2 regions of the Allobosea sp. TBD101 genome follow, and region 1 is predicted to be linked to the other one. Evidence: riboswitches for the same ligand, from Rfam matches in the RefSeq annotation. Region 1 holds a riboswitch; the other holds the start of a gene.
What was found. Region 1 has a riboswitch for glycine ahead of gcvT (glycine cleavage system aminomethyltransferase GcvT). Riboswitches for the same ligand answer to the same signal wherever they lie in the genome.

Region 1 (3,209 bases):
ACCTTCAGGGTCATGTCGGCCTGCGGCACCTCGAGCTGCAGCTTGAGCAGGCGGAAGGACGGGATCGCGATCACGACGAGGATGAGGACCGGGATGACGGTCCAGCACACTTCGAGCAGGGCGTTATGCGTGGTCTTGGAGGGGACCGGATTCGCCTTCTCGTTGAAGCGGAAGATGACATAGATCATCAGCGCCAGCACGAAGAGCGTGACGATCGTGATGATGATGTTCAGCCAGTCATGGAACCAGTGGATGAACTCGGCGACGGGCGTCACCGCCCCCTGCAGGTTCAGCTGCCAGGGGGAGGGCATGCCGGTGCCGGCGAGGGCCGGGACAGTCGCCAACGCGGCGACGGCAAGGGCCGTGGCGGCCGCTGTTGCAAAGGTCCTGCTCAGAAATCGCATTGATCCGACATGCTCCTCAATCGACTTGCATGGGAGCCGACCGGCTTGGCCCCACGCATGAAGGGGCGACCGCGAAGTCGCCTCATTCTTCGAGATTGCGATAAATCAAAGATCGCGCTTGCGCCAGTGGCACAATGAAGACTGCCCCCAATGACCGTGCGGCATAATCACGCGAGGCCTTGACGCGCGCGCCGAGCCGCCATGCCGCCTTGACAGGACCCACCCTGCATGGTCCCAACGCGTTTTATGTTGAGAGGCGGCGGGATTCTCTGGCGCGGTCGGCGTTTTGCCTGAATTCTGCGCTTCTGCTGCGGCTTCAAGTCCGGTTTGGAAGGGATGGCAGGGATGATGAGGATCATCGGAGCGCTCGGCGCCCTGGCGCTGGCGCTCATGGGGACGAGCCTCGCCGCCGGCTCCGCTTTCGCGCAGGGCGCGGTGCGCTCCACACATGGCGACTGGCAGATGCGTTGCGAGGTGCCGCCGGGCGCAAAGGCGGAACAATGCGCGCTCGTCCAGAACGTCGCGGCCGAGGATCGTCCCAATCTGACGCTCCTCGTCATCGTGCTGAAGACGGCGGACCAGAAGAGCCGGCTCCTGCGCGTCGTCGCCCCGCTCGGCGTGCTGTTGCCCTCCGGCCTCGGGCTCAAGATCGACGACAAGGATATCGGCCGCGCCGGCTTCGTGCGCTGCCTGACCACCGGTTGCGTGGCGGAGGTCGTCATGGACGACGCCCTGCTCGGCCAGCTCAAGGGCGGCAAAAGCGCGACTTTCATCGTATTCCAGACGCCGGAAGAGGGGGTGGGCGTGCCCGTCTCCCTCAATGGCTTCGGCCCGGGCGTGGAGGCGCTGCCGTGATCGATCAAACTCTTCGTCAGGGACGCTGGCTCGCTTTGCCGCTGTTGTGCCTTGGCCTTGCCGGCTGCGGATCGGGCTCGTCCTCGTCCGCGGGCAACACTGCGCTCAACGTCTTCATGTTCCAGTCCACGACGCCTCCGCCGGCGGATCAGCTGCCGAAGGACAGCGAGGAGGATCCTCTGATCTGCCCTGACGTCATCATCTCCGATGGCGGCGCTGCGATCCGTGCCCAATCCGGGCAGGATTCGAGCGGTCTGCGCTACCAGGTCTCGATCACCAACGTCGCGCGCCAGTGCACGCCGACCGGCAACGGCACCTTCCGCCTCAAGGTCGGCGTCGAGGGCAGGGTGCTGCTCGGCCCGGCCGGCAGTCCCGGCAGCTATGGCGGGACGCTGACGACCACGGTGATGCGCGGGGCCAGCACCATCGGCAAGCGCAGCGCGCGCGTCGGTGCTACGATTCCCTCCGGCCAGAGCGGCGCCGATTTCACCCATGTCGAGGAAGGCATCATGGTGCCGGCCGGCAAGGGCGACATCGAGATCTTCGTCGGCCTGGGCGGCGGCGGGCCTGCCGCGCCGGCGCGCCGGCGTCGCTGACAAAACTGCTTTGCCGTGAAAGACGACGGCGCGCCGATTGACTCAGTCGGCGCGTCTTGTATCTGTGCCCAAGCCGCATATCCCCGCGGGAGAGACCGGGCTTCGAGCCCGGCGCCGAAGGCGCAACCGCCCCGGAAACGCTCAGGCAAAAGGGCCGCTGGGGATTTGGCGCTCTGGAAAGCGGCGGGCAGCGATGCCCGCCCACCGACGGGTGTAACTTGTCCGATCCTTTGGGTCGGGTGGGGAAATCTCTCAGGTGCCGAGACAGAGGGGGCGCGTTCCGGACACTATCGTCCGGGGCTTGCGCTTGACTCTGGGAGGGGCATGCCATGGCTGCCGAGGCCAATACCGATACCGCTGGCGCGAGCGCGCCGCTGAAGACCCCGCTGCACGCGCGCCATGTTGCGCTGGGCGCCCGCATGGTGCCCTTCGCCGGCTACGACATGCCGGTGCAGTATCCGATGGGCATCCTGACCGAGCATAACTGGACGCGCGAGAAGGCCGGGCTCTTCGACGTCTCGCATATGGGCCAGTGCTTCCTGATCGGCCCCGATCACGAGACCACGGCCAGGGCGTTGGAAGCGCTGATCCCCGCCGATATCGTCAACCTCGCCCCCGGCAAGCAGCGCTATTCGCAGCTCCTCAACGAGGAGGGCGGTATCCTCGACGACCTGATGGTGACGCGCTCGATCGATCCCGATGAGGACGGTGCGCTCTATGTCGTCGTCAACGCCGCCTGCAAGGATGCCGACTACGCCCATATCGAGGCACGCCTGCCGGCCAATGTGAAGCTGGTCAAGGCCGAGCATCGCGGCCTGATCGCGCTGCAGGGACCGGGCGCGGCGGCCGCACTTGCCGCGATCGCGCCTGAAGCCGCCGAGATGGGCTTCATGACCTCGCGCACCATGAAGGTCGCCGGCATCAAGGCCAATGTCAGCCGCTCCGGCTATACCGGCGAGGATGGCTACGAGATCTCGGCTGCCGCCGACAGGATCGGCGAGATCTGGGACACGCTGCTGCTCGACGGCAACGTCAAGCCGATCGGCCTCGGCGCCCGCGATTCGCTGCGCCTCGAAGCGGGCCTGTGCCTCTATGGCCATGACATCGACACCACGACCTCGCCGATCGAGGCTGCGCTCAACTGGTCGATCCAGAAGCGCCGCCGCGAGGAGGGTGGTTTCCCCGGCGCCGCGCGCGTTCAGCGCGAGCTGGCGGAAGGCGTCTCGCGCATCCGCGTCGGCCTCAAGCCGGAAGGCCGCGCTCCGGCCCGCGAGGGCACCGAGATCGCGACGCCCGAGGGCGAGGTGATCGGCGTCGTGACCTCCGGCGGCTTCGGCCCGACGCTCAATGGCCC
Region 2 (3,209 bases), 2.1 Mb from region 1:
CGAGATCCTTCGTCAGGGTAATGACGAGCGTATGGTCGTCCGGCGTCGCGATCTGGTCCGGCGAATTCAACCCCCAGTCGCGCATCAGGCTGGCGGTGACGAGGTTCAGCTTCATCGACCGGCGCATCGACCAGGCGACGCTCGACGACGTTACCGGCTTGCCCGAGGCGAAGACCATGCCGCGCCGGATGGAGAAGGTCCATGTCTTCCCGTCCGGGGAGCTCGACCATGTCTCGGCGATGCCCGCGACCACCTTCGACGGATCCTGATGGTCGAGCGACAGCAGCGGCGTGCACATCTGCCGCAGCAATTCATTGGGAAACGACTCGTTGGCCGCGGCCGGGTCGAAGGTGATGAAGGTCGTAAGGTCGCTCGCCATGACGAACACGTCCTTGGGCGTCGCGGCCTGCCCCGATGTCACGGCACAGCCGAGCAGGAGCGAGCCCGCCAGAGCGGCGCGGGCAAATCGGATCAACATGTCGGATATCCCTCCCAAGCGGATCGAAATCGACATCGAGGTCGCTTCGATCGCGATATTGTTGGAAGAAGAATGTTGTTAATCGCCGAAATCATCAAGCATAAGATTATGCTTTAAATGCATAATCAAAATACTTTTTTGAATACATCACAGATACGGTCAAAATTACCTTGATGAAACGCAATATCACTTGACTCGAATTCGTAAAACTACTTCTTTTAATAAAATCAACAGAGGTGGAATACGAATATGTCTCTCTTCGCATCGGGCATCGTCTCCGCCAGCGATTGGATCATTCCGCTGAAATATGCCGCTGCCGCCTCGGTGCTGGCGCTGGGCCTGGCTCCATCGGCGCAGGCAGCGCCCACCAATCCCTGGGAGGCTGTCGAATACCCGCGGCCGGGGCGTCTCTCCACCGACACCGAGCGTTCCGGTGAGCAGGCCTGGTTCGTCCCCGTGGGCAAGGACGCCGAAGGCATCGACATCCTGCTGCCGGCCCGCGTCTTCGTTCCGCCCGGTCCCGGCCCCTTCCCGCTCGCGGTCGTCAGCCACGGTTCGCCAGCAAACGCCGCCGCGCGCAAGACGATGGCACCTCCCGAATACCGGGCAGGCACGGACTGGCTGCTGTCCCGCGGCTACATGGTCGTGCTGCCGCTGCGCCGTGGCTACGGTGCGCGCGGCGGCGTCTGGGTCGAGGCCTATGGCCCCTGCAGCAAGCCCGATTACGTCGGCGGCGGGCTGGCGACCGCGGACGACATCCAGAACGTCGCCCGCTATTTCGCGACCCTCGATACGGTCCAGTCAAACGACATCTTGCTGGTCGGCCAGTCGGCCGGCGGCTGGGGTTCGCTGGCCGCGGCGAGCCGGGCTCCGGCCGGCGTGCGGGCGATCATTAATTTCGCCGGCGGCCGCGGCGGCTATGCCGGCGGCAAGCCGAATCAGAATTGTTCGCCGGACAGCCTGGTCGATGCCGCAGCGACCTTCGGCCGCTCGTCGAATATCCCGACCTTGTGGATCTATACCCGCAACGATCGCTTCTTCGACAGCGTCCTGACCGCCCGCATGGCGCAGGCCTATCGCTCGGCCGGCGGGGATGCGGAATATCACCTTCTGGACTCCTTCGGCGAAGACGGGCACAGATTGTTCCCGACGGCGGAAGGCCGCGCGTTCTGGCAACCTCATGCCGATCGGTTCCTCGATCGGATTGCGGGAGCGGGCGCGAAGCCTTGATGCTGAAGTGCGGAGGCCGGCCCTGCCCGGCCTTCCGACCCGATCGAGGAGAACCAGGGAACGGCCGGCGTCAGGAAGGACACGCTCCTGAAGCTGACGAACCCAGCACCGTGTGACGACCATAGGAATTCGCGGGAGAGATCGTCTCGGGTCATCCGAGAAGGCGCCGACGGAGCAACCGCCCCGGAAACTCTCAGGCAAAAGAACCGCACCCGAATTGAAACTCTGAAAAGCGGAGCAGTCGCTCCCGCCGACGGTGTAAGTCTGCCGCTCGATGATGAGCGCCGGCGAAGCTCTCAGGCCAATGACAGAGGGGGCGCCATCTCCGCAGGGACTGCGGAAGGAGCGCCTTCTTGTCGATAGAAAACCTCAACATCGCCGTGATCGGCGCCGGGATCACCGGCATCACCACCGCCTACAACCTTCTCAAACGCGGCTGCCATGTCACCGTGTTCGAGCGGCATCCCTATGCCGCGATGGAGACCTCCTTCGCCAATGGCGGCCAGCTCTCCGCCTCGAATGCCGAGGTCTGGAACAGCTGGGCGACGATGCTGAAGGGCATCAAATGGATGTTCACGCCGGGCGCGCCGCTGCTCGTCAGCCCGCGGCCGGGATGGCACAAGCTCTCCTGGATGGCCGAATTCGTTGCCGCCATCCCGCGCTACGAGGAAAACACCATCACGACCGCCCGCCTGGCGATGGAGGCACGGCACCACCTGCGAACGATCGCGGCGGCGGAAGGCATCGACTTCGACTGCGAGGAGCGCGGAATCCTGCACGTCTATCGCGGCAGGAAGGATTTCGAGGCCGCCGCGCGGGTGACCTCGCTCCTGGCCAAGGCCGGGCTGGAGCGGAAGGCGGTGACTCCGCAGGAAATCCGGTCGATCGAGCCCGCCCTGCATGGCGACTTCCATGGCGGGTTCTATACCCCTTCGGACTTCACCGGCGACATCCACAAATTCACGGCCGGCCTGTCGCGTGCCTGCGAGCGGCTGGGCGCCGAGATGCGGTTCGGCGTCGATGTCCTCTCGATCACGCCCGGGACGCGCTCGGTCGAGATCGGCTTCAGCCTGTCCGCAGCGGAACCGCGCGCGCGGGAGGCGCAGGTCGCGACCTTCGATTCGATCGTGATCTGCGGCGGTGTCGGCTCGCGCCAGCTCGCCGCGAAGGCCGGCGATCGGATGAACGTCTATCCGGTGAAGGGCTATTCCATCACGGTGGAACTGCCGGAAAAGGCCGACCAGGACGCCGCTCCCTGGACGAGCCTGCTCGACGATCAGGCCAAGATCGTCACCAGCCGCCTGGGAGCGTCGCGCTTCCGCGTCGCCGGAACGGCGGAGTTCAACGGCTACAACAAGGATATCCGGGCCGCGCGCGTCGAACCCTTGATCGCCTGGTGTCGCCAGCATTTCCCGAAGATGAGCACGCGCCAGGTCATCCCCTGGGCCGGCTTGAGGCCGATGATGCCGGATATGGTTCCACGCGTCATGCACGGCCGAAA

Region 2: it holds a riboswitch for glycine, as region 1 does, so the genes downstream of both, AC6RIC_RS04000 (D-amino acid dehydrogenase) here and gcvT (glycine cleavage system aminomethyltransferase GcvT) in region 1, are expected to answer to the same signal.

Annotation. Positions count from the first base shown of each region.
Region 1 is NZ_CM187543.1:4,229,569-4,232,777, reverse strand. Features, by position in the region: gene coxB (cytochrome c oxidase subunit II) at 1-404, opposite strand, end outside; gene AC6RIC_RS20665 (invasion associated locus B family protein) at 741-1,259, shown strand; gene AC6RIC_RS20660 (hypothetical protein) at 1,256-1,855, shown strand; glycine riboswitch at 1,932-2,022, shown strand; gene gcvT (glycine cleavage system aminomethyltransferase GcvT) at 2,185-3,209, shown strand, end outside.
Region 2 is NZ_CM187543.1:837,402-840,610, reverse strand. Features, by position in the region: gene AC6RIC_RS04010 (ABC transporter substrate-binding protein) at 1-478, opposite strand, end outside; gene AC6RIC_RS04005 (alpha/beta hydrolase family protein) at 728-1,708, shown strand; glycine riboswitch at 1,831-1,927, shown strand; gene AC6RIC_RS04000 (D-amino acid dehydrogenase) at 2,062-3,209, shown strand, end outside.